DNA from 4 places in the Lysinibacillus sp. FW301-JW8 genome. Region 4 is predicted to be linked to each of the others. Evidence: riboswitches for the same ligand, from Rfam matches in the RefSeq annotation. Region 4 holds a riboswitch; each other region holds the start of a gene.

Region 1 (8,237 bases), on a different contig from region 4:
ATGTAAACTTCGGTATGGAGGATGATTCAAATATTTTAGACAATGAATTCATCCAACAAGAGGAGGACCAAGCATGAGTAGTACGGAAAAGTTTCAAGATTTACCTTTAGAAGAAGTGATGGGTGACCGTTTTGGTCGCTATAGTAAATATATTATTCAAGACCGCGCGTTGCCTGATGCACGTGACGGTCTTAAGCCTGTGCAGCGTCGTATACTATATGCAATGTTTTCTGAGGGGAATACACACGATAAACCATTTCGTAAATCCGCTAAAACGGTCGGAAATGTAATTGGTAACTATCATCCTCATGGTGATAGCTCAGTTTATGAAGCTATGGTGCGCATGAGTCAAGATTGGAAAGCGCGTCATATGTTGATTGAAATGCATGGCAATAACGGCTCTGTTGATGGTGATCCACCAGCAGCGATGCGTTATACAGAAGCAAGACTATCAGCTATTGCCGCAGAGATGCTACGTGATATTGGCAAGAAAACTGTTGAATTCGTGCCAAACTTTGATGATCAGGATATGGAGCCAACTGTGTTACCAGCACGCTTTCCAAATTTACTGGTGAATGGCTCGACAGGTATTTCAGCCGGCTATGCTACAGATATTCCTCCTCATGCTCTTGATGAGGTGCTGGACGGTGTTCTAATGCGCTTAGAAAAGCCTCATTCAACGGTTGATGAGTTGATGACAGTTATTAAAGGTCCAGATTTCCCAACAGGTGGTATTATTCAAGGTGTTGATGGAATTAAAAAAGCTTATGAAACAGGCCGTGGTAAAATCATTGTCCGTGCGCAAGCTGTTGTGGAACCTATTAAAGGCGGCAAAGAGCAGATCATCATTACGGAATTGCCATATGATGTTAATAAAGCGAATCTTGTGAAAAAAATAGATGAGCAACGCGTCGATAAGCGTCTAGAAGGTATTGCGGAAATTCGCGATGAATCGGACCGTACAGGCTTACGTGTGGTCATTGAGCTGAAAAAAGATGTACCAGGGCAAGGTATTTTAAATTATTTATTTAAAACTACGGATTTACAAGTAGCTTATAATTTTAATATGATTGCCATTCATAATCGTCGTCCAACGATGATGACATTACCTTTATTACTTGATGCGTATATTGCCCATCAAAAAGAGGTCGTTACAAACCGTTCGATTTTTGATCTACAAAAGGCTAAGGATCGTTCGCATATCGTTGACGGCTTAATTAAGGCATTGTCTATTTTAGATGAAGTGATTGCTACGATCCGTTCTTCTAATGATAAAAAAGATGCGAAACTAAATTTACAAACTAAGTTTGACTTTACAGAGGTGCAATCTGAGGCAATTGTTAGCTTGCAATTATACCGTTTAACGAACACGGACATTACAGAGCTTCGCCAAGAACAGGATGAATTAAATAAATTGATTGCCAAGCTAGAGGGCATTCTTAATAGTGAAGCAAAGCTTATCCGCGTCATAAAACAGGAGTTACTTGATATTAAAAAACGCTTTACAGAGCCACGTCGTTCGAAAATTGAACAAGAAATTGAAGAAATCAAAATTACGTTAGATGTCCTTGTACCAAGTGAAGAGGTTGTCGTTACTGTAACAAAGGATGGTTATATTAAACGGACATCTACACGTTCCCATGCAGCCTCAAATGGTCAGGATATTGCGATGAAGGATTCAGATTATTTATTGTATGAAGAAAACTTAAATACACAGCATCATCTGCTGCTGTTCACAAATCGAGGCAATTATATTTACCAGCCTGTTCATGAGCTACCAGATATTCGCTGGAAGGATCTCGGTCAGCATATATCGAGTATTGTGCCAACTGGAGAGGATGAATCTATTATTGCGGTCTATGGTTTCGAGACATTTGAACAAACAAATACCTATATTTTAACGGCTACGAAAGATGGACAAATTAAACGATCTCCTTTGGCAGATTATGCAGTTACCCGTTATTCGAAGCCGATAAAAACAATGAATGTAAAAGCTGGCGATGAAATGATATTTGCAGATTTCGTTACGGATGACACTGAATTATTATTAACAACTGATACAGCCTATGCCATCCGTTTCCCAATGGAGGAGTTACCAGTAACTGGTGTGAAAACTGGTGGTGTCAAAGGGATTACCTTAAAAGATGGGGAAGCACTTGTTGGTGTCAATGTTTTACAGCCAAACGACACAGAATACGTTGTTATTGTAACGCAGCGAGGTGCTGTGAAGAAAATGAATGTAGCTGAAGTAGAGATGGCTAGTCGTGCGAAACGGGGCTTAAAGGTTTTAACTGAATTAAAGGCAAACCCTCATCGTATCGTTGCAGTAGTCAAGGCGACAGATGAGGAGCATGTTATCATTGAAACTGAAAAAGGTGTACAAGAGATCGTAGATGTTCATGCACTAACCCGTGCAGATCGTCATTCAAATGGCTCGTTTAAAGTAGATATTGCAACTGACGGACAGATCTCACATGTATTAACAGCAAAAAAAGAACAAAATCCAAGCTAAATTGAAGCTCAGCCTCTTTATGAGGAGGACACTAAAAAAGTCGATTTGCCACAAAAAATGTGATGCAAATTGACTTTTTTTAATTTTTAAAGTGCCATTCATTATGAGTGATTTTTTTATCGTTATTCAGCACCAGTTGAATAATGCCATTAATACAAAATTAATGGAAAAATGAAACCAATGAGCATTGTGCTTTGTCTAACTTATACAAATTGATGAAGGGAGGGAATTGCTTGGAGAAACAACAACGAGATATACATTTACGGGAGGCTATGGATTTATACGGTCATTACTTACTTCGACTAGCTTATACATATGTAAAAAGTAAAGAAAGGGCAGAGGATATTGTGCAGGAAGTGTTCATCCGCTATTACATTCATATGGAGCAATTTGAAGGGCGTTCTAGTGTGAAAACTTACTTGTACCGTATGGTTGTCAACGAGTGTCATAATTACTTTAAAAGCTGGGCATATCGAAAAACAGAGTTAACTAGTCTTTTTAAAAAGCAGGAAGCCTCTATATCAGTGGAATCTCAAATTTTAAAGCAGGAGGAAATGGATGTTATTGCTCACAGCATTACTACATTAGAAACGAAATATCGAGAGGTTCTTTGGCTTTATTACTATGATGAACTATCTATCACCGATATCGCATCCATTTTACAATGTTCAATCAATACAGTGAAAACAAGGCTAGCAAGAGGGAGAAAACGAGTAGGTATCCAATTAGAAAAGGAGGGGTTTTATAATGGAAATGAATTTACGTAATCGATTAAAGGCTACTATACCAGATCAATTAGCATTAACTCCTCAAAAAAAAGAAGAGATTTTAGAGGCTGCTCATGTTAGATTTGAGCAACAGCAAACCCCTGTAAAAAAACATGTGTGGAAGCCCATAGCAGTAGGAATTTCAGCTTTAGCACTTACGGCTTTACTAAGTTATCCATTTATAGATGAAATAAAGGAACAATTGACGATTTCGCAAATAACTGAGCAATTCTATGAAGAAATTAGTATCCCTGGTCGATCTGCTGATACATTATTTACAGCTGTCTTTGATGATGCAACGAACTCCTTTTATTATTACGAAGGCAATACCATTTATTCCTATGCACTCGATACACATATTGAAAAAGTGGAAGTAACAAGTAAATTCCCTATTTCAAAAATGTTAGTAAATGAAGATTGGCTTGCTTGGATGGTTGATGATAGGAAATCTATGTTCGTAAAAAATAGAGTAACATTAGAGGTCAAAGGCTTTCCTACGGATACTTTTATGGATTTAGAAGATGATACGTTACTGACAGAAATATCTGATACAAGGACAGGTCATACCATTTATAGCTTAACAAATCTGCGTACAAATGAGGTAAAACAATTTAAACAAGCCTTTGATAATAGTGCAGTAAGCCAGCCAATTTATCAGGACAATCAATTGCTCCTACCAAGTGCCTTTAAAAAAGATGGAGTAGAAACGGTCCGCTTTACGCTCTATGATGTTCAAACGGAAAAAGAAAAACAATACGATTTACCTTTTAAACGCATACATGACATGTCAATGACTGACCATAAAATCTATGCTTCTTTTGAAACGGGAGAAAGCTTAGAGACAGGATATGTTGATTTAGTGGATGGCTCCTATCATAAACTTGATGGTAAAAAAGCCATTACTTTAACAGCCTATCAAAATAATCTTGCTCTATACGAATGGATACCGAAGGAGGAAAAATATCGCTTTAGATCTTATCAAGTCAAAGAAGATGGTTCATTAACACCACTTTACGACTTTAAAGATATTCCATTAGCTCTCTTTGAGCCACGATATACTATGGAAGGAACATTACAGGTATTTGGGCTAAATGAAAAGTATCTCACAGAGGGTGGAATTCTTGAAGCGAGAGACGATGCAGTTAAAATATTTTTACAGCGTTATTATTAAATAGAGCCTTGTTATTTACAGTGAGATATGGGTATAATAATCAACGAAAAGTTCATATGTAAAGAATGTAGGGGGGCTGGTAGTGCCAGCTGAGATTGTGTCCGTTAGACGCTGACCCTTTGAACCTGATTTGGCTCGTACCAGCGTAGGGAACATCTATTCAAAAAAAGTAAGTTTTTGATATTGATTGCACAACGTCTGGGAGGATTCCTGGGCGTTTTTTTATGTTTTCTTTACATTAATTACAGATATTCTATGAATACGCTTTCTTCTGGTTAAAACATTCACTCATGAACACTTTCACACTATTTACTGGGAGGATTCAGCATGAAAAAATGGTTATTGGTTCTTATGGCTGCTCTTTTAACATTAGCTGGCTGTAGCGAAAAAAAGGATACCAACAAGGATGAACATGCATTGAAAAAGGTGTCCGTTGTACTCGATTGGACACCAAATACAAATCATACAGGGCTATATGTTGCTAAGAAATTAGGTTATTTTGAAGAGCAGGGCTTAGATGTTGATATTTTACAACCTGGTGACGCAGGAGCGGATCAGCTTGTGGCGTCTGGCAAGGCACAGTTTGGTGTAAGCTATCAGGAGGGAATTACTCAAGCTCGTGTACAGGATGTACCTCTAGTATCGATTGCGGCGATTATTCAGCATAATACTTCTGGCTTTGCCTCAATTGCCTCTAAGGGCATTACATCACCAAAGGAATTTGAAGGGAAAACGTATGGTGGCTGGGGAGCTCCTCTTGAGCAGGCCGTTTTACAATCATTAATGCAAACTGAAAATGCAGATATTAATAAATTAGATATTATTAATGCCGGCGATATAGATTTCTTTACAATGATGAAAAAAGATATTGATTTTGCATGGATTTATTATGCTTGGACTGGAATTGAAGCTGAGCTTCGTGGTGAAAAGCTGAACATGCTGTATTTAACAGATTATAGTGATCAACTGGATTATTATACACCCGTTCTAGCTACGAATGAAACAATGATTAAGGATGATCCAAAGACAGTTGAAGCATTTGTCGCTGCCGTGGCAAAGGGCTATGAATATGCGATCAGTAATCCAAGTGAGGCAGCAGATGTTTTACTTGAGGCAGTACCTGATTTAGATAAAGATCTTGTGCATAAAAGTCAGGAGTGGCTGGCAGATAAGTATCAGGATGACGCTGCTCAATGGGGCGAGCAAAAGTTAACTGTCTGGGAAAACTACGCGAAGTGGATGACTAGCAACAACGTTTTAGAGGGCGAATTTAACGCAGTACAAGCATTTACAAACGACTTTTTACCGAAAAAGGAGACAAAGTAATATGGCAAACTCATTAATCAGTGTACAAATTATCCCGAAAACAGAAAAATATGAAGATGTTATTCCATTTGTTGATGCAGCCATTGCTATTATTGATGCATCAGGTGTGAAATATGAGGTGCACCCTTTAGAAACGACAATGGAGGGTGAGCTGACAACGTTACTACAAATTATTGAACGAATGAATATCAAGATGATAGAGCTTGGTGCCATCAATGTTATTACGCAAGTGAAAATTTTATATCAGCCAACTGGGATTACAATGGGCACATTAACGGAGAAATACCAGTGATGAAGTGGGCAATACAAAAGGGAAGGACGATAATTTTTATCGCCTTCCTCTTATTCATATGGGAGCTAATCGTGCGTTTAGCAGATATACCGCATTGGTTATTGCCGGCACCAAGTGCTATTTTGACAGAAGGTATACAATCGTATGAAACATTTATGCCTCATGCCTTCGCAACAGTGAAATTAGCTTTACTAGGACTTACTATTGGCATAGGTTGTGGACTAGCAGTTGCTGTGCTCCTGCATCGTTTTTCATTTATTCGAGAGCTATTTTATCCCATTCTCATTATGTCACAAAACGTTCCTATACTCGTCCTAGCACCGTTATTAATTATTTGGTTTGGCTTTGGTTTATTACCTAAACTTATCATTATTTGTCTTGTATGCTTTTTCCCAATTGTTATTGCAGCAATGGATGGCTTTCGTCAAACCTCACCGGAGTTGAAGCATTATTTTGAGATGATTGGGGCAACAAAGGCACAAACTTTTTGGAAGCTAGAATGGCCATTTGCATACCCATCTATTTTTTCGGGTATTAAAATTGCTGCCACATACAGCGTTATGGGGGCTGTTATTGCTGAGTGGTTAGGTGCCAAAAAGGGAATTGGGGTCTATATGACATTGGCCCAATCATCATTTCGTACAGATCGTGTGTTTGTGGCAATTTTGGCTATTGTCTGTTTAAGTTTAGTATTATTTAGCGCTATTCTACTGCTAGAAAAACTTACTGTGAAGGGGAGAGGATTCCATGCTAAGCGTTCAAAATATTGATAAATCCTTTGATTCTCTTCAGGTCATTCGAGATTTATCTTTTGAGGTAAAGGACGGTGAATTTGTGGCAATCATTGGTCCATCTGGTAGTGGGAAAAGCACGCTCTTTCAATTAATTGGCGGTGTTTCTTCTATTGATAAGGGAGCTATTTTATTAAACGGTGTAGATATACAGCAGAAAAGAGGAACGATTGGCTATATGCCTCAGCAGCCATGCTTATTACCATGGAGAACCATTTTAGAAAATGTCACAATTGTAGAGGAGCTTCAGCAAAGACCAAATGTAGAACTTGCTAAGGAGTGGTTAGCAAAAGTGGGTCTTGCTTCATTTATTAATGCCTATCCAAGAGAGCTATCTGGCGGTATGCAGCAGCGAGTGTCCTTTATTCGTGCAATTGTTAGTGACAAGCCTATTTTATGCTTAGATGAGCCATTTTCTGCGCTAGATGAATTTACAAGACTAGAAATGCAGGCTTGGCTATTATCCATTTGGGAAAAATATCGAAAATCCATTTTATTTGTTACCCATAGTATTGAGGAAGCGCTATTTTTGGCGGATCGTATTATTGTGCTATCGAAACGACCAGCAACAATTAAACAAGAAATAATTGTTCCTTTTGCACGACCACGACAAGAGGAGATTCGTCATTCGGAGACATTTGCAGCATTAAAGCAACAATTATTTACGTTTTTAAAAGAAGAGAAGGGTGATGTTCATGTTGATTGATGCCCATATTCATTTAGATCAGTATCTGGAAAACGAGATACCTTCTTTATTAGAGAAAGCTGAACATGTTATTGCGGTCAGTATGAATCTTGCATCATGTGAAAAAACGTGGATGCTGTCGAAAACTTATAAAAATGTAAAGGTTGCGTTTGGTTTTCATCCTGAGCAAGCCCTGCCTAGTAAAAACGAAATGGATGCTTTATTTGATTGGATACGTCAACATACACATGAAATGGTAGCAATAGGGGAAGTAGGTCTGCCGTATTATTTAAAGCAAGAAAAATCTATTGATTATCGTCCATATACAGCATTGTTGGAACAGTTTGTTTTGTTAGCGAAGGAATTAGATAAACCAATTATTTTACATGCAGTTTATGAGGATGCAGCACTTGTTTGTGACTTGCTTGAAAAACATCAAGTAACAAAAGCCCATTTCCATTGGTTCAAGGGAGATGAGAAAGTGATCGAACGCATGATCCAGAATGGCTATTTTATTTCTGTTACGCCTGATTGTACGTATGAAGAGGAGATTCAACAGCTTATTATGAGATATCCAATTGAGCTAATCATGGTGGAAACGGATGGGCCTTGGCCATTTGAAGGTCCTTTTGACAATAAACGTACATCTCCCTGGATGATGAACCATTCTGTAGAGGTCATTGCATCAATAAA
Region 2 (8,237 bases), on a different contig from region 4:
GCCATTTTTCTAAAGTTTCTATTGCCTCTTTAGGCTTGAAGGATGCTCTCTTAACAAGACATCTTGTTGCATCAAACAAACCTGAGAGCATATTTAATACTTTTACCATTCCCATCTCTGGCATTTCTTCTGGAGAAGGGAATAAAAAGAGACCAGCTCCACGAGAGAAGGCAAACATCTCTCTATACATTGCGTAAATACTAAATACGCAATTGTTTAATGTTTCAGCATCCCTTCTCGATATACTTGGGATACCACTTGTTCCTGTACTTCGCATTTCAAATTCTATGTTCTCTAAAGATGTTGATAATAATAAATGAGAGTCAGGTCTTTTAAAACTTGTTACCGGAATAAGTGGAATTTTTTGTATATCATCTAAACTTTGTATATCAGCAGGTGTAACGCCGCTATCCTCGCATAGCATTCGATAAAAGCTATTGTTTTCATAATGATGTTTAAAATTTTGGGAGATTAAATAACCCTTTAATTCATTGACTTTTTCTTCATCCCATTGAAATAGCTGTTGAGTTGACCCAATGACTGCTGTTACTGGATTAATACCTAATTCTTTTAAATTTTCCATTGCTGCTTGAATAGTTACCATTACATTTCCTCTCCTTTTTAATATCAATTTCTCTCGGGTTTTCAGCTCATGACCTCTTCATGTAGATCAGTAATTAGCCGTTATTACAGGAATTATTAGGGGAATATCAACCATATATAAGGCACTAATTATTACAATTTTTGTCATACAGTTGACATAAAAAGATTAACATAAGAACAAATGATGTAACCCCTAATTCACTACAAGAAAAAAAGTAAATTCCACAAAAAAACTTGTGGAATTTACTAATTGAATACTTAATTATTATTGCAAAATATTTATCATTTATTAGTTTAAGAATAAACCATTGGTCCACTATTTAGTGTAATCCTAACTATTAGCAAACCATTTTTCTTTGTGATAGACTGTACTATATTTGATTAGAAAAGGGGGGTATTCGATGACCCAGCAGAAGTCTAATAAGGCGGCTTTGTATATTTTAATGTTTAATATGTTTATCGCAATGGGGAGTATTGGAATTATTATTCCTGTCATGCCAGAGTATTTAAGAATATTTGGTGCTGCAGGACAAGTTTTAGGCATGCTTATTGCAACGTTCGCCTTAGCTCAATTCGTTTTTTCTCCAATTGCTGGGAATCTTTCGGATCAGTATGGTCGAAAAAATCTTATAATTTTCGGGCTTATACTAACAGGACTTGCACAAATAGGTTTTGGGCTCTCTACAGAAGTTTGGATGCTCTTCTTGGCACGCTTTTTAGGTGGCCTTGGATCAGCCTTTGTTGCACCTCCTATTATGGCATTTGTGGCAGATGTTACAACATATGAAGAACGAGGCAAAGGGATGGGGATGCTTGGTGCTGCCATGTCTCTTGGCTTTATGATTGGACCGGGTATTGGTGGATTCTTATCGCAAGTCAGCTTACATTTTCCATTCTATACGGCTGGAGCTGCGGCTATTTTGGCTGCTATTTTATCGTTCTTTTTATTACCATCTACCAAACCAAATGCAGCACAAAAAATGCATAAGCAAGACAATCTCGCAAAACAAATGGTACGTTCAGTACATATGCCTTACTTTGTTATGCTTATTATTATGATGGTATTCTCGTTCGGAATTGCTAATTTCCAAACGACTTTATCATTATTTGTTACAGATAAGTTTCATTATACACCCGGAGATATTGCTATTATTTTAGTAGTGGGTGGTGCTTTTGGTGTAGTTGTACAAATGTTTGTCATTACCCCACTCTTTAATCGCTACGGTGAAATGAAGGTCGTATTGGTCAATTTATTTATTGCAGCTGTATCTATTTACTTAATATTATTCGTTTCTGGATTTGCCCTTATTTTAGTTGTTGCAACAATCTTCTCTACAGCTACAACATTAATTCGTCCTGCTGTCAACACACTGATCTCCAAGCTTGCTGAAAATGAGCAAGGATTTGCAGCAGGTTTAAATAATGCTTATATGAGCCTTGGGAATATGATTGGTCCAGCATTGGCAGGTATTTTATTCGATTGGAATATGAATAGCCCTTATATATTTGGTGCTATTATTTTGATGGCTTGCTTCTTCCTTGCCCTTATTTGGACAATGAAAAAAGCACCACATCTTATGCAGCCCGATTCTAAATAGTCTGAAAAATCATTGACTATTATTAGCAGTATGTTACATTTATCTTGTTACGATGTTATACACAAATTAAATAATTTTTACCACTAGGGGAGTCTTTAAAAGGCTGAGACATATATTGTCATATATGGACCCTTTGAACCTGATCTAGTTCATACTAGCGTAGGGAAGTGGCGACATCTTGCTTTTTAATATGTAAATGCAAGGCCGCTTCCTATTGTTTTCAGGAAGCGGTCTTTTTGTGTTTAACCAGTTTAGCAGCGATAACCATTCATTTAATATTTCAAGGGAGTGTTACTTATGTCAATTCGAAAATTAACAATCATGGCCTTATTAGTGGCAATTGCTGTAGCAGGTTCTACCTTCGTTTCAATTCCAACAGGGATTGCGCGAGCTTATCCAATACAGCATGCCATAAATGTCATTGGTGCCATTCTACTCGGTCCAGTACCAACCATCATCATTGCCCTTGTCACGGCAATAATTCGTATTCTAACAGGGACAGGCTCCCTATTAGCCATTCCTGGAAGTGTCATTGGCGCATTTTGTGCAGCATTAGCTTATAAATACAGTGGCAAACCTTGGCTAACAGGTGTCGGTGAAATAGTAGGAACTGGGATCATCGCATCCCTCATAGCAGTACCATATGCATATATCTTAATGGGAACATCTGTCGCAGCAATGTTTTTCATGCCTGCTTTTTTGAGCTCTAGTATTATTGGTGCTATTTTAGGTGTGGCCGTTGCTAGTAGTCTACGAAATACTGTACTTATTAAAAATTTCCATTAAATGAACAGGGATTCCTTCCACTCTATTTTGAGCGGAAATCTCCTTTTTGGGATTTCTTCCCCCTAATTTATGAGATGAACCTCCCCTTTTCAAAGAACCACCCAATCATATACAAAAAAACAGTGCAAAATAATCAATCATTTTGCACTGTCATTTAATCCAATTTATCGTTTTTTCATGCCCTTTAATAACTGAGCAACATTCGTATCCTCTGCCTGTATGGTTTTATTCTCTACAAGCGACTCTTTCTTCTTCGACTTAGCAAAGATGCCCCAGCCAAAGCGGCGAATCGTAATATCGATGAAGAAGAATAACATACCTGCTAATATAAGCCACGTTGCTATATTTTGCCGGTCTGCCCCTTTCTTCGTAAATTCACGAAATACCTCCTTCGGTTCTTTCAAAACAGAGCCACCCGTTTGCTTTGTCAGTTCTTCCACCAGCTTATCATTTACTGGTTGTAACTCATATTCAGCACTATAAGGTACACTTATCCCTGCCTGATAAATAGCTTGATCTTCATCAGCAATACGGAAGAAAATGAGTCCTGGCTCTGCTTGCACAACTGCCCGAACCTGTGAGGCTGAAATGGCCTCAAGCTGTGTTTCAAGTTCTTCCCCTGCTTCATTGACAGCTACAATATCTAAAAATGCTGCTTCGTTGGTAGGATCTGTAATAATAAATGAACCATCCGATTCTAAACGTACATCGTAGGCAATGTCATTATAGCTTGGTAGCATTTGAGATATAAGCGTTTGCCAAAATGTTCCCCAATCCTGCCATCTTGCCCAGTCACCTGTCCATTTACCTGTCGAATCGGAAGTAAAGGCAAATGTCTTGCCAAGGCCATATTGCCATTGAGCCAGCACCGGATCCTCTTTCTCACTTTCCGCAATTACAGAGGCACCCTGTTTCGCTGTTGTTCCGATATAAGCATTCATTTGAGGTACACCATTTGCAAATAACTTGTTCCAACCAGATGCGTTATAGATGGCTGGATAGAAGGGGTTATCCTCAATATATGTGCGTGAAATCATTGCCGTTTCACGGGATAAAATAGAAGGTATGGTCTGCTCATCAACAACATCATAAAATCGCCCGCTACCCATTTCACTAAGTGCTTCAAGTAAATTGGCATCTGCATCTTGTCCAATCGCTACAGTTGACAATGTTACGCCATTTTCTTTTCCTTCAGCAATTAAGTCTTCATAATTCCCTGACTGTGACTGTCCATCCGTTAATAGAATAATATGCTTTCGCTGTAGTTTTAAATCTGCTAAGTTCTCATAGGCCTTAGCGAGTGATCCATAAATCTCTGTCCCACCGCCTGGCGTTACTGATAAAATCGTATCTACTGCTTCTTCCTTATTGCCAAGTGGTCCTGTTTCGATAATTTCCCAAGGTCGATCATCGAAGGCAATGAACCCAAGCGTATCTTCATCTCGTAACATTTCAACAGAACGAGCTGCTGCCTCCTTAGCTAGCTCTAGCTTCGCTCCGTACATACTGCCAGAGCGGTCTAGTACGATAACCAGTCCTAATGAAGGTAATTGTTCCTTTCCTTTAATTTCCATTTCAACAGGTAGTAAAGTTTCGATTGGCGTTTTAAAATAGCCACCCAAGCCAAAGCTATTTTCACCACCAACCATCGTAAAGCCAACGCCAAAGTTTTTTACTGCCTGCTCTATAACATTCATTTTGGCCTCGCCCACTAGATGTCCTGGCACATTATCAAAAATAATAGCATTATACTGTAGATAACTAGAAAGCTCATTTGGCAAACTTCGAGCATCTATAACATCAAAGGAGATAGATTGTCTACCAAGAGCGGCTGCAATAGGTGATGCACTATCATAACCGTTAACAATTAATAAATGTGGTTCACTTTGTACCATTGTTACGCTTGTTAGTTTATTATTTTCAAAAATGGCATCCTGCTCAACCTGTACAACAGCTTCATACTTTACAAGACCCTCTGCTGTAGCAGTATGTTTATACGTAAATACATTGGAGCCTTGTGCAAGCTCTACAGCCTCACGGTGAACAAGTTTGTCGTTTTCATATAATAGAAGCTCCCCTTGACTAGCAGCTGTCGCATGAACTTCAGTAACTAATTGCTGCTGCTCACCCACATATGCAACTTGTGGGGTTACAAAGCTTTTCAGTGATATATCTGTAGAAACTGGTTGATGAAATGGAACAACATCAACACTTATATTGGAGCCTTTAAATTTCGATGCAAGCTCTAAAGCATTCCCTTTTGTTTCATTGCCATCTGTTAGAAGTACCAATCGTGTTGCCTTTTTTGAATTAACAATCCCCGAAGCAAGCTGGAGACTTTGTTCAATATTTGTTTGATCTGTTGCTCCTATATTTGTAAACTTCGGCACTTCCTTTAATGATTTCGATAAAATCGCTTCTGTTTGCAGTGTTGATGAAAAAGAATAAATCCCTGCAAGTTGTTCATCCTTTTTCGACTGTAAACTTTCCTCTATAAATTTAATCATCTCACCATCTGTGCCATTCATAGAAGCAGAACGGTCTACCATAAATAATATTTGTTCTTCCTTTATAGGTAATAAAATATAAGGACCTGCAAGCGCAAAAACTAAGCAGCTAACTGCTAGAATACGAAGTCCTAGCACTGTTATATGGCTCTTTTTCAAGCGCTGACGTTCTCGCCAATAGGTCCAGCCAAAATACATCAATAATGGGAGTAAAAGCAACAATGCTAATGGCATATCAATTCGTAAATCCACGTCGTCGTTGCACCTCCCACTCTGTAACAAGTACTAATAAAATAAGAAGAATAAGCCAAGGTACAAGTGAAGCTTTTGCTATCTCTTCTTTGCCATTCTCTTGGAGCTCTCCTAGTGTATAGCTTGTTCCTTTTTGGATGACACGCTCCTGTGCCTGAAGCTGGACAATTAAGCGCTTTTCTTCATCTTCTGAGCGTGCTGTATAAATACCTGGCTTCATTGGAGCTGTTAATAAGCCATTCGTTATGGACGATAAAAACTGATCGTCCTGCGAATATACACTCCAATCGCCCTGTTTCAAAGCAACTGCGCGCTGCTCGTTCGGCGTAAAAATACCAAGTGAACCAATCGATTCTGAAAGCTGCTGTTCCGCACTCCACAAAAATAATGGAAATGAAGGGTGCAGAGGCCAATCTGTATCTGCAATATCAGCTAATATGACAAGATCACCTTTAGGAGAACGTTGTATAAAGGGATGATCTCCAACCGATGCAATTGTTTTGTAGCCATCAAAACCAGGATATACAGTGCTAACATAAATATCTTTTAGCTCACTAAATGCAAACAATGCATCACTTGTTGTATTTACTTCGCCCTTTGCTTCAATTTTTTTGGCATCATCACGACCAAATAATACTATAGGTTTGTCCATCTTTTCGAGCAGTGCTGTTTGGTTAGTTACTACAGTCGTTTCTTGATTATCAGCTATCTGTAAAGACGGAATAATCTTGACACTGTTATTAATTGTTTGAAAGCCTTTTTGAATGAGTTGATGCATACTTTGATCGACCACTATTTTTGAGGTAGTCGTTTGTAGTAAAACAGTTTGTGAATTATCGACTGTATAATCATCATTTGCATCAATCGTAGCCGCCAATGTAGCCTCTAGTGGTAAATCTTTAAAAGTTTTCGTCACAGCTTCATTAGGAGGTAATGTTAAATCTTCCGACACTACCTTATTATTCTCTGCATTTTGTAACAATAAAGTGATCTTTTGCTCCAAATCAGTATCATTTTGTAGCTGTACCAATGCCATAGTCGATTGACCATCTGTAGTTGCAGCAAAACGTGTGATTGCGATATTCGTTAAATCTTTAGCAGAGCCTTTTACAATCCATTTCACTGTATCTTTTTCCATCGGTAAGTGCTTTTTATCCAGCGCATCTGTAAATACATAAATGGATGTTGGTATATCACCAACAAAAGCCTGTGCCACATCAAGTGCCTTATTCATTTGTGCTGTTTCATAGGTTACTTCCAGCTCTTGAATCGCCTTTTCAATATCTTTGGTGTTTGTCACCTGCTGTAGCACAGCTTTCGGTGTATTGCCTGTTGTAATGAGTGTCACAGGTCTACCGTTAAGTTGATTCACCAAAGACAGCAATTCCTTCTTATGTGTATCGAATGTTGACTGCCCTTTCCCAGCAAGCATTGTTGCGGACGTGTCCACAATAAAAATTGTCTGTGCTCCTACAATTGTTGACTTTTTAATATAAGGGTTCATTAGGGCTAGTACTAATAAAAGAAGTGCTAGGAGTTGCAAAAAGAGCAGAGCATTTTTTTGTAGTTGCTTTAAGTATGGTGATACACGCGTTTCCTGCATAATTTCCGACCAAAAAAGTGTAGAAGATACGGTTTGATCGATATATTTTTTTCGAAAGAAATAATATAGTAGGACAATGACCGGGATGATGGCCGTCCAGCTAAAAAGTATTTGACTAAAGCCCAATACGGCTCACCTCACCTAATCCAATGTGCTTTTAATAATTGCTGAAAGATGGCATGCTGTAATCCATCCTCCACTTTAAGCTGTAATTTTCTAACACCGAAGCGTCGACAAATAGCTTCAAATTCCTCTTCATGTAATAAACGTCGTGCCATATATGCGTCTAAAACTTTAGAGGACATTGTAACGTTGACATCTTTGCCAGTCTCACGATCTAATAGGCGGACATCACCAGTATAATTAGGAGATAACTCCTCTTCCGTGACAATTTGTAATAAACGTACATCCCCTGCATAACGTGGTAATCTTTTTAAAAGTTGCTCCCATTCCTCGATTGGCTCTAGCCCATCTGTAACGATAAATAGCACTGTACTATCCTTCGGTAATGCTTTTAAAGCTCCCTGTGCAAAGCTTCCCGTATAATCTGCTTTTTCTATTTCTGTGATAATTTGTAAAAAAGCGCGTCGATACATAGCGCCTTTACGACGAAATGGCGGCTTCATCTCATCTTGCACAAAAGAAAAAGATAACCGATCGTCACGACCAAGCACCATTAAACCAAGAGAAGCAACAATTTGACGAGCAAATGTCCATTTAATATCATCATCCATGGATTTAGTGGTATCTAGCAAAATGTGTACACGCATCTCTTGCTCATCTAAAAATCTTTTAATAAAGTATTTATCAGTTCTTGCAAAAACGTTCCAATCGACCTGCCGTACATCATCACCTAAATGATATTCACGAAAATCTGAGAAATCGAGT
Region 3 (8,237 bases), on a different contig from region 4:
AAATTATCACTAGCCATTAAGCTATCAAAATTACCAAAGAAATCTGATTTAAATATCGCAAATACAGTGTTTATACCTAAAGAAAATACAAGTAATACACCTGCAATAATTAAAGCAGTCCATCTTTTTACATTCATGTCTTTCCGCCTCCTCTACACGTTATACGAATAACTTTCTAATATGTTTCATTTTTTTGCAATCTTTGCAAAAGGTTATGCTCATTAACATTACCGAATATCATAAAAAAAATCAAAGCTCGATAAAAAAACATGAACTTTGATTTTCGACATTATTTCCTAGGAAATTATTATGTGAATTATTGCTTTCGACAAAAACCTCAACAAAATGTCAACCTGTAACTATTTAATGGCACATTTATTTTTTTCTTGTTGACGCAGCTCAATACGACGGATTTTGCCAGATGATGTCTTTGGCAATTCAGTTACAAATTCAATAGCACGAGGATATTTATATGGAGCTGTTAAAGATTTTACATGATTTTGAAGTTGCTTGATAAGACTAGCATTTCCTATCTCTCCATCATTAAGCACCACAAATGCCTTCACAATATTTCCTCGAACCTCATCAGGACTTGCTACAACTGCCGCTTCTTTTACTGCTGCATGTTTCATCAAAGCGTCTTCTACTTCAAATGGTCCTATTGTATAGCCAGATGAAATAATAACATCGTCTCCTCGTCCCTCAAACCAAAAATAACCATCTACATCTTTATATGCTCGATCACCAGTGATATACCAATCACCTCTAAATTGTAAGCTAGTGCGTTCAGGATCATGTAAATATTTTTTAAATAATGCAGGTGTCTCACGATGTACAGCAATATCACCTACTTCTCCTACTGAAACAGGATTTCCTAAATCATTGATAATATCTATTGTATTTCCTGGAGTTGGTTTACCCATTGAGCCGATTCTAGCCTCCATACCTACCATTGTTCCGACTAATAATGTATTTTCAGTTTGCCCATAACCATCTCTAACCTGTAAACGGAAAACATTCGAAAATACTTTTATTACATCACTATTTAGAGGTTCTCCTGCTGAAACAGCCTGACGAACACTCTCTAAATTAAAATCTTGTAAGTTTTCTAATGCAGCCATAAATCGATATTCAGTTGGTGTACAGCACAGGATATTAATATTGAATTTCTCAAGAAGTGTAAGATATGTTGCCGCATCAAATTTACCTTTGTACACAAATGCGGTTGCACCACTTCCCAATGTTGCGAGGAACGGACTCCAAATCCATTTTTGCCAGCCTGGAGCTGCTGTAGCCCAAACAATGTCATCTTCCTGTACGCCTAACCAATTCGGCGCTGTTGTTCGTAAATGAGCATATCCCCAGCTATGTGTATGTACTGCTGCCTTAGGATTGCCTGTTGTACCACTTGTATAAGCTAAAAATGCATTATCTGTACTTTTCGTTGGCGTAGAACTTATGTAGTTTGTTGGTTGATTTTGCATTTTTTGTAGTAATGACTGCCAAGGTTCATGTGCTACTCCTATTACGAATTGCTGCAAGCCCTGTAAGTTTTTCACGTTATCAAATTGCTCAATATATGGCTGATAAGCAACTATACCCTTTGCATTAGCATGGTGTATGCGATATTCTATATCCTTCGTTCTTAGCATTTCGGAACTAGGAATAATCGTTAAACCGATTTTTAATGCAGCAATATAGACAATATAGGCTTCTACAGATCTAGGCACCATTACAATTAATACATCACCTTTTGTTAAACCTTGGTTTGTAAAAACATGTGCAGCCTGATTTGCCTTTGCAAGTAGATGTGCGTATGTAATAAATTGAACATCATTATTTTCATCATAAATAATTAGTGCATTCTTGGTTGCATCCTGTGCATATTTTTCAATTTCCTCTGTAATATTGTACCATTCAGGTGCAATTAAATCTTGTCTTTTCATGGCAAATGCCTCCCTTTTGCTATGACTCATTATAAAACTCCATTTTTATCATTTTCAATGGTTCGCACTCTATTTTAGAAAAGTCATGACAACTATCATACTCTGTTATATGGCATCAGTCACGTTCATTGTCAAAACTAGCTATTGAACAGGAAAGAAAAATATGGTATATTTTGGTCAACTAAAAGCATAATTGCAGGGGGACTCATTTGGAGTTGAGAAGGTAAAACCTGACCCTTTGAACCTGTTAGTTAATACTGACGTAGGGAGCAATTCACATCTAATTCACTGATGAAAGGCTCTTTTGCGTGTATTTATTACACAAAAAGGAGCCTTTTTTGCATGCTTACGTCCATCCAATAAAGGAGGACTTAGAATGATTTTTCAAACTATCCGCAAAAAAAATCCACTAATTCATTGTATTACAAATTATGTGGTGGCAAATTTTCAAGCAAACGGCCTATTAGCAATTGGTGCCTCGCCAGTTATGGCTGATGCCAGTGACGAGGTTGAGGAGATGGTTGCAATTGCCTCAAGCTTATTGATTAATATTGGTACACTTAATGACAAAAAGAAAGAATCCATGTTACTTGCTGGGAAAAAGGCCAATGCACTTGGCATACCTGTAGTATTAGATCCTGTTGGCGCTGGAGCTACAACCTACCGAAAACAAACTGTACAACATCTGTTAAATGAGATCGAATTTGCAGTAATTCGCTGCAATATTGGAGAACTTGCCGCAATTGCCAATGTAGAATGGCAGCAAAAGGGTGTAGATAGTGGCGCAGGTTCAATATCTTTAGAAGATGAAGCGAAGAGAATTGCTCAGCTTTATCATTGTATAGTGATTGTCACAGGTGAAAAGGATTTAATAACTGATGGAAATCAACTGCAATGGATTACAGGTGGGAATTCTCATATGACAGAGGTCACTGGAACTGGCTGCTTATTAAGTGCCATTTGTTGTGCTGCTTACGTAACTGGTCATCAGCCTTATCACCAATTAATAGAAGTACTAAGATTTTATAAAAAAATTGCTGAACAAGCAGGTTCTACTACACAATACATTGGTGATTTTCAAATTGCTGTATTAAATGAACTCTATCGTCTTTCAAAGGCTGGTGAAGAATAATGCAGGTTGTAATGACTATTGCTGGATCTGATAGTGGCGGCGGTGCAGGTATACAGGCTGATCTAAAAACCTTTCAGGAATTAAAGGTGTTTGGAACTTCTGTTATTACAGCATTGACTGCCCAAAATACCCTTGGTGTATCTAATGTCATGCCCATTGAGGCAAACTTCGTTAAGCAACAACTACAGGCACTATTGGAGGATTTCTCAATTAGTGCAATGAAAACAGGCATGCTATTTTCCTCTGACATCATTCAAACTATTTCACAAATGATGGCTAATACTAAAGTTCCGCTTATTGTAGATCCTGTGATGATCGCGAAGGGCGGAGAAAGCTTATTACAACAAGACGCAATTGATGCCATCATGAATCTTTTACTGCCAATTGCAACCATTGTAACTCCGAATATCCCAGAGGCAGAAAGGCTTACTAGTAGAGAAATTAAAACTTTAGCTGATATTAAAGAAGCAGCCTATCTCTTATTACAAACAGGAGTACGATGTGTCATTATAAAAGGAGGGCATCTAGCAGATAAGGATTTCGCCATTGATTATATATTTTTTCACGATGGACAGTCTTTTTCTATGCAAACTCCTCGTATTTCTACAAAAAATACACATGGTACTGGCTGTACGTTTTCAGCAGCCTTAACTGCTTTTTTGGGCGGTGGTCTTCCTATAAAAGAAGCGATTATAGAAGCAAAAAAATTTATTCAATTAGCAATAACATATGATTTAGCTCTGGGTAAAGGGCATGGACCGACAAATCATTTTGCCTATCAAAACTATAAGGAGTCCTGTGAGGTGACTATTTATGAATCGTGAAGATTTACAGCTATATTTTATAATGGGCACAGGAAATGTAGTACATCAGGAGCCACTACACGTTCTTGAAAAAGCTTTACAGCATGGAATTACCATGTTTCAGCTACGAGAAAAAGGGCCTCGTGCCTTAACTGGACAAGAATATGAAAATTTTGCCCGTCATTGTCAAAAGCTTTGCCAGCGGTATAAAGTGCCGTTTATTATCAACGATGATGTAGAGCTTGCAGTAAAACTTACAGCAGATGGAATCCATATTGGTCAAGAGGATTTCCCTGTATCTAAAATTCGTGAAAAAATTGGAAAGATGATACTAGGTGTTTCAGTTCATTCTCAAGCTGAATTGCAAACTGCGCTACAATATGGGGCAGATTATGTAGGAATCGGTCCGATTTTTGCGACCACTTCTAAAAGTGATGCAAATCCGCCAAGTGGAACAAAGTTTTTACAGGGCGTCCGCATTGAAAATCCTGAGCTCCCTATTGTTGCAATCGGAGGCATAAATTGTTCAAATGGACAATCAGTTGTTAACGCTGGTGCAGATGGTATCGCCGTTATTTCTGCGATTTGTGAAAGTGAGGATATTTCCAATACCGTAGCAATATTCAAATCATTGTTCATTGAGGATAAAAAGATCTAAATGTAAACAAACTAAAACCAGTGCCTTTTACGGTCACTGGTTTTAAGTTTAATAATTACTTAATCAGCAATTATTGATTGTTGTTTGGCATACCTTTTAATTGAGATTCTGCCATTTGTACAAGACGTTTAGTGATTTCACCACCAACGGAACCGTTAGCACGAGCTGAAGCGTCAGCTCCTAATTGAACACCAAATTCTTGTGCAATTTCGTATTTCATTTGATCTAGAGCTTGTTGTACACCAGGTACTGCAAGCTGGTTTGAACTGCGGTTGTTGTTTGAAGTCATGTCTCTCACCTCCTTGTGAATATAGAATGTGCGATATTAGATTTTTAATACAAAATTTTTAGAGGTAAATTGTACCTCTAAAGGAAATAGAGAAAAAACTAAAAAAAGTCACCTCAAAATATGCTTTTGAGGCGACTTACAATCAATTACGTTCCAGCATCATTGCCTTCGGATTTCTTCAAGCTCGCTAAGCGCCTCTTCAAAATCCGTGACATCCGCTAGGGCTTTATCTTGATTCAGCGAATATTGAATCAAGATAAATTTCTTCTACTTATAAAAGGTCTGCAAATTTATCAGCTTCTTGTTCTTTTTTCGGGAAAATATAGACCTCCCGATTTTTCACAGCACGTTCAATTAATTCATCAAAATCCGAGAAGCTTTCATAATGCTCAACCTTCTCAAGCTTTGGTTTTGTTTTTGGACTTGCAGGTGTAAAAATGGTGCAGCAATCTTCAAACGGCTGTATAGATGTTTCATATGTGCCAATTTTCTCAGCAATATTGATAATTTCTAATTTGTCAGTTGAGATTAAGGGACGTAAAATTGGTGTATTGGTTACTGCATTTATTGCTGTTAGACTTTCAAGTGTTTGACTCGCAACTTGTCCAAGACTTTCACCTGTCACAATAGCCAGTGCATTTATTTCCTCTCGTACCTTATCAGCAACTTTTAACATCATACGACGAGTAGTTGTCATTGATACATTAGAAGGTACCTTTTCTTTAATCAATACTTGAATTTCAGTAAACGGAATGACATGTAAACGAATACTTGCGCCAAACTTCGTTAATTCATTTGCTAGTACCTTAACCTTTTCCAATGAATTTTGGCTTGTATATGGTGGGCTAAAGAAATGTATCGCCTCTAAGCGTACACCACGCTTCATCATTAAATAGCCAGCGACTGGACTGTCTATTCCTCCAGAAAGCATTAAAAGCGATTTCCCATTAGAACCTACCGGCATTCCTCCTGCACCAGGAATCACTTGTGCCATCATATAAGTTGCATCATGACGTACTTCTACACGAAGCTCAATATCAGGTTTCTTTACTTTTACCGATAGATTTTTGTAATTTGGTAAAACATAGCCGCCAATTTCACGTTGAATAGCATGTGATTCTAATGGAAATGTCTTATCAGTGCGCTTCACTTCTACTTTAAAGGTAAGTTGCTCATGTTTAAATGTATCCATAATTGTAATGGCTAGCTTTTTCATGGCTTCAATATCTTTATCACATGCTGCCACTGGGCTGAAAGATTGTATACCGAAAATTTTAGGTAACCCTTCTAATAAAACATTCATTTGAGTTTCATTTTGTATAGCAATAAACATACGATCACGCTCTGTACGAATGTGTAAATGCCCTAAATCAGCAAACGCATGACGAATATTTTCTCGCAGACGACGGATAAAATCCATTTTATTACGCCCTTTTGTTGAAAGCTCGCCATAACGAATTAAAATTTCTTTCCAAATCATTGTGTATGTTCTCCTTTAAGTTCCATCATTACTTCTTTTAATACATGTTTAAATTTTGTAATATCCTCATCCATTACATAGGCGCCAAAGCTTATACGGATAACACCCTTTTTAAAATGCTCATCAAGTTTTAGGGCTTCTACCACATGGCTTGTTTTTGTTTGCTTTGATGAACAAGCGCTTGATGTAGAAACGATTACCTGACGTTTTTGCATTGCATTAATAATAACCTCACCTTTTAAATCACGAATGCTAAAGGATAAAATATGTGCTGCTCCCTGAGGCGTCGATAAAATATGCACGGCATCACCATATTCACGTAATTGCAGACATATTTCATCCTGCCACTTACGATATTTTTTTTCCTGATTAGCCATAGACTCCACTGCAATACGAGCTGCTTTAGATAAAGCGACAGCCTGCGGAACGGCCACAGTTCCACTTCGTAATCCATATTCCTGACCACCGCCAAGTGCATATGGCTGCCACTTTAATTGCGTCCGAAATGCTAGCACGCCTGAGCCCTTAAATCCATGAATTTTATGCCCGGAAATGGAAATGCAATCGGGTCCATCCTCATGATTAAATGCTAAAGGTATTTTCCCGAAACTTTGAACGGCATCCACATGAAAAGCCGCTCTGCTCATTTCATGAATAATTTTTGCCGCTTCAAATATGGGCTGAATTGCGCCCATTTCATTATTGACGTGCATTATGCTTACTAAAATAGTATCCTTACGTACCTTTGCTCGAAGCTCATCTAATGAAATCACTCCATGATGATCCACTGCCAGATATTCCACTTCAAAGCCCTCTTTTTCAAGTTGCTTAACGGACTCTAGAACAGAGGGATGTTCAATTTCAGTCGTTATTATATGCTTTCCTTTATGTGTATTGCTACGTGCTAAACCAAAAATTGCTGTATTATTGGATTCAGTACCACCTGATGTAAATAGCACATTTTTTGCTTCTGTCTGCAAAATATCTGCTACTTGCTCACGTGCACGCATTAATAAGTCGTTCGCTTCAACACCCATTGCATGTATGGAAGCGGGATTGGCATAATACTGCTCATTCACTACCATAAATGCTTGCATGACCTCTTTTAAAGGCTTTGTGGTTGCACTATTGTCTAAATAGATTGTATTTACTTCCATTAATTTTCACACACTTTCAAAACGTTGATTTAACGGTATTTATCATAACGCAATCTTGAACAATTGACTACTAACTTTAACAATTATTCTAATTTAGTCGTTTATTTGTTTGGCTTCTTACCTCTTATTGAACTTCCTCTAATTCATTTAGCCGCTGTTTTTGTCCGCATATTGCTTATTCAATATAATAAGGCTGCCTAAAAGTTAATTTTTAGACAGCCTATAGCCTTTATTCATTTCATATAATTATTTTGATATAGTTTGCTCAGTAACCATTGTTTGAATTCGTTTTAAAGCTCCAGGCTCCATCTCTTCGACCGCAGTTCCGGCTTCTTCCAACGCCTTGGAGTATCGGAATTGATGGAAAGCTACTTCCGCCTCTTTTAAACGAGCATTTAATTTAGGATTTGTTGCACGATGGCGATTACCATACTGAATAATTCGTTCTATCAGCATGACATTTTCAATCAATTCGTGTGCCTTTGCTTTTACATCCTCCACACAAAGGGTTGCAGCAGTTAAATTATTATGTACTGTTCCCATATTAAGAGGCACTTCTTGTAAGCTTTGCATCACTACATAAATATGCTCTGCAGCCTCATCTAAACGCGCATCCATCTCATCTGGTATACCCGGAATATTGGCCTTATTTAAAAGTCGATCCGTCTCTTGCAATGCTTTCTTTAGGCTTTCTACTTGAGTACGTGCCTTATTCTCATCAATACGAAGTTTTTTCATCGTATTTGATAAATGCCCTTGTTCCTCGTGAATA
Region 4 (8,237 bases):
AACTGAATTGACAGAATCGGTCAAGCCAGATGGCGGTTACGCTGCGATTATTACAAATAAAGGTATTTTAACAGCCAATAGCCTTGGTACTACATTAGATGGATTAAACATGCAGGATCATTTAGATTGGACAAGCATCAAACAAACGATGGATAGTGGCGAAGTAAAAAGCATGTATATGGACTCTGAAGAATTGAAAGAAAATTCATTTAATGTTTTTTCGCCGATGACACTAGAGGGACTTGATGAAACATGGACTGTACAAATGGTTCTGCCTAAATCAAAAATTTTAGAGACTTATAATCAGGTATTTATTTTTACAATCGCTGCCTCTATTATTATAGTGGTTTTAATGTCTGCTGCTAGTGCCTTATTTATTTATAGACAATTGAAGCCATTAAAGTTTTTACGTGCATCTATTGAAACGGCGGCTGATGGTGATTTAACACAAAGGGTTGATGAGAAATATATTAAAGCTGATGAGATTGGAGCTGTTGCATTGGCTTATAATAATATGCTGGATCAAACGAATAGTGCTATAAAGACAGTGCTAAATTCTACAACACTATTAAACCAATCATCCAATCATGTTCATGAGGCATTTAATGAAATAGTGGCTTCGAGTCAAGAGGTCTCTGTAGCAATAAATGAAATTGCCCAGGGCGCATCTAAGCAATCTGAGGATACAGAAGAGACAAACTATCGAATGATTGATTTATCCGATCAAATTGATGCTATTACAGCTTTATCGAATGAAATGGATGAGCTATCAAATAAAACAAGAGCTACTACTGATAAAGGGATGCAAGAGGTTGAAAGCTTACGTGACCGTAACGCAGAGACAAATGCTATGAATGGTCGTATTCAGCAGCAAATGGAGTCTCTAGCATCTAATATTGCCAATATTAATCATATAATCGCATCTATTCAAGGTATTACGGAGCAAACTAATTTATTAGCCTTGAATGCCAGTATAGAAGCGGCTCGTGCTGGTGAGCATGGTAAAGGCTTTGCAGTTGTTGCAGAGGAAGTGCGAAAGCTAGCAGAGCAATCAAAAAATGAAACAGATATAATTAAGCAAACAGTGGATAGTATACTTGCAAACTCTCAGCAAACTGTTGCTGTTATTGCTTCAAATGCAGGACTTATGCAGTCACAAAATGAATCTGTACAAGGGACAGAGGTAGCATTTAAAGATAACAGTGAGCTGTCACGCTCTATCGCTTCTTCGATCAATAAGCTAATGGACAAGCTATCGAATATGCTGGAGCATAAAAATCAAGCAATTATGGCAATCCAAAGTATTTCTGCTATTTCAGAGGAGACAGCGGCATCAGCTGAACAGGTAAGTGCCTCTGCTATCGACCAACAAGCGGAGCTACAAAAGGTGGCGGAATCCATCAATAATATGAATGAGATTTCAAAGGAATTACAAGAGGTTGTTAATCGATTTAAGCTAGCTTAATAATGAAGAACTGTCTAAGAGGTAATGAATGTTACTTAAGACAGTTCTTTTTTATTGGGGAAGGCTAGTTCTATTCTCTCTTTTGGACAGATTGACCTAGCGAAAAAACAGCACTACTATAAGAAAGGAAAGGAGGGCACATTATGATATATCTCGGTATGATTTTCTTCCAGATTGTTGCTCCTATCTTAGTGCTTCTTGTGCTTGGCGCGATGTTGCAAAAGAAATTTTGCTTCAATCTAAAAGCACTCTCTCAGCTTATTACCTATTGCTTCATGCCCGCTGCTGTTTTTGTTAATTTATATGAAACAAGCGTGGAGTTCTCTGTGCTGGGAGAAGTTGCGATATTTATTGTACTTTTTATTGGCAGTCAAATGGTGCTAAGTCATTTCTTAGCGAAAGGGCTTGGTTTAGTTAAAACAGAGGCTGCGGTGTTTAAAAATAGTGTCGTCCTTATTAATTCAGGAAACTACGGAATTCCTGTGGCACAAATGATATTCGTGACACAGCCAATTGGTGTAGCGATACAGGTTATTCTTGTGATATTCCAAAATATGACTACCTATACATATGGCTTATACAACTTAATTTCCTCAACAAAATCAGGTATGTCTATTGTAAAGGATTTCCTTAAGATGCCTATCATTCATGCCCTTATTATAGGGGTAGCGATGAACTATTTCGATATTGCAGTGCCACAATTTATTAAAATTCCTATAGATCATGTGGCAGACGGTTTTATTGCTGTGGCATTAATCACGTTAGGTGCACAATTATCACAGCTTGAAATTAAATCTATGTTTAATAAAACCGTTATCATTAGCTGTTTTACAAGACTGATTTTGGGACCAGCAGTTGCTTTACTCATTATTTATTTACTCGGCTTAGATGGGGTAGTGGCACAATCATTATTTATCGCTAGTGCTTTTCCAACATCCCGAAATAGCTCAAGTTTAGCTTTAGAGTATGATATCGAGTCAGCAACAGCCGCTCAAACTGTTTTATTTTCAACAATAGTGAGCTGTATTACAGTAACAATTGTTATTTATCTTGCGGAATTATTATTTCTTTCATAACATATCACGTAAAAAAAGGAATAGGCTTAAGGCTTATTGCTTTTTTTTATGCTTCAAAAGTAAAATGAAGAAAATAATTAGAAAATAAAAGGATGTTTGTTAGTTATTGTAATTTTAAATATATACATAGGGTAAATAGGTTTTTGATAATAATATTGAAAGGGGCGATCATAGCTTTGCGTAAGGGTATAGAGTTATGGAAGAAATTCATTATCTTATTAATCGTTATTATGATTGTTTTTAGTGTTGCTCTTGGACTTATTGTCTATAAGAGCACAAATAACATAGTGGAGTTAGCGTTAAAAGAGAATAGTATGATTCTAGCAAGAAATGTTGTGGGACAGCTTGATTCAGAGAGATATGAGTTGCTAGCTAAAAATCCAGATAATCGCTCGCTGTATCTTGATTTACAGAAGGAGCTTACGACAATACTGAATACCAATTATGTAACGTATATCTATGTATTCAAGGGAACACCTGAGGGTAAACAATCAATGGTGCTGGTGGATGCTGGAGATCTCACTAGTGAGGAAACCTATCAAATTGGGGATATTATGGAGGATGTTCCATATGAAAGTGTTGTAAAAACAATCTCCAATAATGAGGATGGCTTTAGTGAGTTTGTTTCTGTAGAGGGGTGGGGAGATTTTATTTCTGCTTATGCACCTGTTAGAGCAGAAAATGGTGAAATTGTTGCATATGTTGGACTAGATATTGAGAGCTCCATTATTTATGGCATTCAAAAATCTGCTGTAACAAAGTACTTGCCTATACTTTTAGGCATTGTCATTTTATTGAGTGTCGTTATGATGACGACATTGTATTTGTATATGCGAAAATCACTGAAGCCAATATTTATCATGAAACGAGCAACAATAGCCTTTACAGATGGAAATATGGCAGAAGCTCAACATATATTGGATGAAATAAGCTTTGAATCAAATGATGATATTTCTGATTTTAGCAGCAAATTTAAAGAGATGATGCAATCCATGCATCAAATTATATTTAACCTTTCGGGGATTGGCACAGATATTTCTAAGGCCACTGATAGTTTACAGGAGGTAGGGAATAATGTGCAGCACTCAAGTAACAGGCTGATTGAAAGTGCAGGGGGAATAGAGGAGAGTGTGGATCGACAAAGAGACCTAGCGACACATTCCTTTAAAACAATTGAAGAGATGACGGCAGGAATTATGCAGATATCAGCCTCTGTTTCTTCCGTTATGAAAAGCTCCTCCAATACAGCGAATCTTGTGAAACAAAGTCAATCGGAAGCGACAATGATTACGGATCGTATGAATGGCGTGGCAGATTTGGTGACGCATACGGCAAATAATGTGAATATTCTTGGTGAAAGATATAGCACAATCGAAGAAATGATAGGTGTTATTCAAAGTATTGCCGATCAAACAAATTTATTGGCGTTAAACGCGGCGATTGAGGCAGCGAGAGCAGGTGAACATGGTAAAGGCTTCGCTATTGTCGCGGAAGAGGTGAAAAAACTGGCGGAAATGACAAAGCTGTCGGCAGAAGATATTCGTCAGCATATATATGAATTTAAAATAGTGACAGAGACGGTGTTAAAAGAAATGGACCATAGTACTGTTGAAGTTAAAGAGGGAGCTCATTTAGTGATGGCTATTAGTGATGAGCTAGATCATTTGTTTGAAGCAGTAAAAGTAGTTGAGGAAGATGTTCAAAATGTTTTTGAGGTTACAAACACAATGTCCAAAAACACGAACGTCGTTTTATCGGCATTAGAGCAAACTAATGAGGCATCCGAGGCTGTTTTGTTGGAAACAAAAGAAGTAGCCGATGCATCTAAGTTGCAAGAATTATCATTGGGTCAACTAAGTAGAACGATTCATGAATTAACGGAGCAGGTAAAGCGTTTAGAGTTTATGAAGCAAAAATATAAACTCTAAAGTAAAAAATAGTAATGAAGCTTCCATCTCTTAGCAATATCTGTTACACTAGCATCAAACTTAATAGCATTAACTAGGGGAGTCTGATGAGTCAGGCTGAGAGGGAAACGCATAGAGGTTTCTTGACCCTTTGGACCTGATCTGGCTCATACCAGCGTGGGAAAGTTAAGAAATTATTGCGAGCTCTTTACAATGCGATAATTATACCTTTTACAATCATAGCCGGATCCAAAATTTTTTGGATTCGGTTTTTTTATTTTTATTGGGTGAGCTAGATTCGGTCCTTGTATGAATTTTCTATAAGGGAGAGAAGCGGGTCATGACAACAATTAGCGAAAAGAACATTACCATTATGTCAAGCTTTGATGGTAGCAAAAAGGTTTATGTAGAGGGATCAAGATCAGATATTTTAGTGCCGATGCGTGAAATTGCATTAAGTCCAACGACAGGAAGCTTTGGAGAAGAGGAAAATGCACCAGTCCATGTGTATGATACGAGTGGTCCATATACTGACCCTGCCTATAAGGTAGATATTACGAAGGGCTTGCCAGCGTTGCGAAGTGAATGGATTAGAGAACGAGGGGACGTAGAGGAGTATGTGGGGCGTACTATTAAACCAGAGGATAATGGTTTCCGCAAAGCGGATGATCCGCGTATAAAGGAAAATACCTTTCCGGATTTATCAAGAAATCCTCTGCGAGCTAAAAAAGGTAAAAATGTAACACAGCTTCATTATGCACGAAAGGGAGTTATTACACCTGAAATGGAGTTTGTAGCTATTCGCGAAAATATGGATCCTGAATATGTTCGCTCGGAGATTGCGGCGGGGCGTGCCATTATGCCTTCTAATATTAATCATCCTGAGGCAGAGCCAATGATTATAGGACGTAATTTTCATGTGAAAATTAATGCCAATATTGGGAATTCAGCAGTGTCATCATCTATTGCAGAAGAGGTAGAGAAAATGACATGGGCAACACGCTGGGGCGCTGATAATATTATGGATTTATCGACTGGTAAGCACATTCATACGACACGTGAATGGATTATCCGAAATGCTGCGGTGCCGGTTGGAACAGTGCCAATTTATCAAGCGCTTGAAAAGGTAAATGGTATAGCTGAGGATTTAACGTGGGAGGTGTATCGAGATACGTTAATCGAGCAAGCAGAGCAAGGGGTTGATTACTTCACGATTCATGCGGGTGTACTATTACGTTATGTACCGCTAACGGTAAATCGTGTGACAGGTATTGTGTCACGGGGAGGTTCAATTATGGCCCAGTGGTGCTTATATCATCATCAAGAAAACTTTTTATATACACATTTTGAAGAAATCTGTGAAATCATGAAAACATATGATGTTGCCTTCTCGTTAGGGGATGGTTTACGTCCCGGATCAATTGCAGATGCCAATGACGAGGCACAGTTTGCAGAGCTTGAAACGTTAGGTGAATTAACACAGATTGCCTGGAAGCATGATGTACAGGTGATGGTGGAGGGACCGGGGCACGTGCCAATGCATTTAATTAAAGAAAATATGGACAAGCAGTTAGAGGTGTGTAAGGAGGCTCCTTTCTATACTTTAGGACCACTGACAACAGATATTGCACCAGGCTATGACCATATTACATCAGCTATTGGTGCTGCAATGATTGGATGGTTTGGTACGGCAATGCTATGCTATGTGACACCAAAAGAGCATCTGGGCTTACCAAATCGAGAGGATGTTCGTGTAGGGGTGATTACGTATAAAATTGCTGCACACGCTGCTGATTTAGCGAAGGGGCATCCAGGAGCACAACAGCGAGATGATGCGCTTTCAAAGGCACGCTTCGAATTCCGCTGGCGTGATCAATTCAACCTGTCTTTAGATCCAGAGCGTGCAGTTGAATATCATGATGAAACATTACCAGCAGAGGGGGCAAAAACTGCTCACTTCTGTTCAATGTGTGGACCCAAGTTCTGTAGTATGAGAATCTCACAAGATATTCGTAATTATGCTAAAGAAAAAGATGTAAATACGACAGAGGCAATTCATCAAGGGATGCAGGAAAAGGCTGATGAATTTAAAAAAGCAGGTAGTCAAATTTACCAATAATGAAAGCAAAGGCTTATGTCAAAATACAGACATAGGCCTTTGTTTAATCAAAAAAACTCCATGTGAATGGTAGATTCACATGGAGTAAAAGTTGGATTTGGATATCAATAATAAGTGGAAAATTAAACGTTAGTTGGTTGTTTTACATATGGGTTAGCAAGATCCATACCTTCTAATGAAAGACCCATTGCTTTTGCAACACCCTCACCATATGCTGGATCAGCTAAATAGCAGTGAAGAATGTGGCGGCGCTTGATGAACTCTTCAACAGATGCCATATCATTTGCTGTATTTTCGAATAGACGTTGTTGTTCTTCTGCAGTCATAAGGCGGAATAGTTTACCTGGCTGCTCGAAATAGTTGCTATCATCTTCACGGAAATCGTGGATACCTGCGTGACCATCAATACGTAATTCTGGCTCTTTATAATCTAAGTTGTGCTCCCACTCACCGTAGCTATTTGGTTCATAGCCTAAAGTTGAACCAAGGTTGCCGTCAAAACGCATAGCGCCATCACGATGGAAAGTACGGAATGGACACTTTGGTGCATTTACTGGAAGCATATAATGATTCACACCTAAGCGGTAGCGTTGCGCATCTGCATAAGCAAAGATACGTCCCTGTAACATTTTGTCTGGTGAGAAGCTAATACCAGGAACAATATTAGATGGCGCGAATGCTGCTTGCTCAACTTCAGCAAAATAGTTGTCTGGGTTTTTATTTAATTCGAATTCACCTACAGGAATTAATGGGAAGTCTTTTTTATACCAAACCTTTGTTAAATCAAATGGGTTATATGGTAGTTCACGAGCTTGTTCCTCAGTCATTACCTGAATGTACATCTTCCATTTAGGGAAATCGCCTTGTTCAATGGCACCATATAAATCACGTTGGGACGATTCACGGTCTTTACCGACTACATCCTCTGCTTCAGCACCTGTTAAATTTTTAATGCCTTGTTCTGTGCGGAAGTGGAATTTTACCCATACACGCTCGTTTTCAGCATTGATAAAGCTATACGTATGAGATCCAAAACCGTGCATATTACGGTAACCAGCTGGAATACCACGGTCAGACATTACTATTGTGACTTGGTGGAGTGCTTCTGGTAATGAAGCCCAGAAGTCCCAGTTTGAGTTTGAGTTTTTCATATTTGTACGCGGGTCACGTTTTACCACGTGATTTAAATCTGTAAAATGTAATGGGTCGCGGAAGAAGAATACAGGCGTATTGTTCCCAACTAAATCCCAGTTACCTTCTTCTGTATAAAATTTAAGGGCAAAGCCACGAATATCTCGCTCAGCATCTGCTGCACCACGTTCACCTGCAACTGTAGAGAAGCGTGCAAACATTTCTGTTTTCTTCCCAACCTCAGAGAAGATTTTTGCTTTTGTATATTGAGTAATATCATGCGTTACAGTAAAAGTACCAAATGCACCTGAACCTTTTGCGTGCATACGACGCTCAGGAATAACTTCACGGTTGAAGTTTGCTAATTTTTCAACTAACCATACATCTTGAAGTAAAAGAGGACCTCTTGGACCTGCTGACATAGAGTCATGGTTGCTTACTACTGGAGCGCCACCTGCTGTTGTAAAACGACGGCTACGATCATTTGCGTTTGTCATAATAGTTTACCTCCTGAAAAAAATTGTGAGTCAAACTCTTCA

Evidence for each region. A riboswitch is a leader RNA that binds a small molecule or an ion and turns the genes downstream of it on or off. The one in region 4 is predicted to bind thiamine pyrophosphate.
Region 1: linked by a shared signal. The riboswitch ahead of AC3WOM_RS22375 (ABC transporter substrate-binding protein) and the one ahead of thiC (phosphomethylpyrimidine synthase ThiC) in region 4 are both predicted to bind thiamine pyrophosphate.
Region 2: linked by a shared signal. The riboswitch ahead of thiW (energy coupling factor transporter S component ThiW) and the one ahead of thiC (phosphomethylpyrimidine synthase ThiC) in region 4 are both predicted to bind thiamine pyrophosphate.
Region 3: linked by a shared signal. The riboswitch ahead of thiM (hydroxyethylthiazole kinase) and the one ahead of thiC (phosphomethylpyrimidine synthase ThiC) in region 4 are both predicted to bind thiamine pyrophosphate.

Annotation. Positions count from the first base shown of each region.
Region 1 is NZ_JBYTBB010000072.1:8,197-16,433, forward strand. It holds gene parE (DNA topoisomerase IV subunit B) at 1-77, shown strand, start outside; gene parC (DNA topoisomerase IV subunit A) at 74-2,512, shown strand; gene AC3WOM_RS22365 (sigma-70 family RNA polymerase sigma factor) at 2,746-3,279, shown strand; gene AC3WOM_RS22370 (hypothetical protein) at 3,260-4,450, shown strand; TPP riboswitch at 4,510-4,619, shown strand; gene AC3WOM_RS22375 (ABC transporter substrate-binding protein) at 4,778-5,776, shown strand; gene AC3WOM_RS22380 (thiamine-binding protein) at 5,778-6,068, shown strand; gene AC3WOM_RS22385 (ABC transporter permease) at 6,068-6,838, shown strand; gene AC3WOM_RS22390 (ABC transporter ATP-binding protein) at 6,816-7,565, shown strand; gene AC3WOM_RS22395 (TatD family hydrolase) at 7,555-8,237, shown strand, end outside.
Region 2 is NZ_JBYTBB010000033.1:36,039-44,275, reverse strand. It holds gene AC3WOM_RS14375 (LuxE/PaaK family acyltransferase) at 1-604, opposite strand, end outside; gene AC3WOM_RS14370 (MFS transporter) at 1,005-2,201, shown strand; TPP riboswitch at 2,277-2,384, shown strand; gene thiW (energy coupling factor transporter S component ThiW) at 2,499-2,987, shown strand; gene AC3WOM_RS14360 (VWA domain-containing protein) at 3,152-5,746, opposite strand; gene AC3WOM_RS14355 (vWA domain-containing protein) at 5,730-7,475, opposite strand; gene AC3WOM_RS14350 (DUF58 domain-containing protein) at 7,487-8,237, opposite strand, start outside.
Region 3 is NZ_JBYTBB010000062.1:12,224-20,460, reverse strand. It holds gene sppA (signal peptide peptidase SppA) at 1-137, opposite strand, end outside; gene mbcS (acyl-CoA synthetase MbcS) at 360-1,946, opposite strand; TPP riboswitch at 2,134-2,232, shown strand; gene thiM (hydroxyethylthiazole kinase) at 2,323-3,078, shown strand; gene thiD (bifunctional hydroxymethylpyrimidine kinase/phosphomethylpyrimidine kinase) at 3,078-3,902, shown strand; gene thiE (thiamine phosphate synthase) at 3,892-4,539, shown strand; gene AC3WOM_RS20780 (alpha/beta-type small acid-soluble spore protein) at 4,610-4,828, opposite strand; gene thiI (tRNA uracil 4-sulfurtransferase ThiI) at 5,100-6,308, opposite strand; gene AC3WOM_RS20770 (cysteine desulfurase family protein) at 6,305-7,465, opposite strand; gene ezrA (septation ring formation regulator EzrA) at 7,712-8,237, opposite strand, start outside.
Region 4 is NZ_JBYTBB010000023.1:42,264-50,500, forward strand. It holds gene AC3WOM_RS11430 (methyl-accepting chemotaxis protein) at 1-1,465, shown strand, start outside; gene AC3WOM_RS11435 (AEC family transporter) at 1,609-2,541, shown strand; gene AC3WOM_RS11440 (methyl-accepting chemotaxis protein) at 2,718-4,469, shown strand; TPP riboswitch at 4,535-4,649, shown strand; gene thiC (phosphomethylpyrimidine synthase ThiC) at 4,789-6,567, shown strand; gene AC3WOM_RS11450 (catalase) at 6,690-8,195, opposite strand.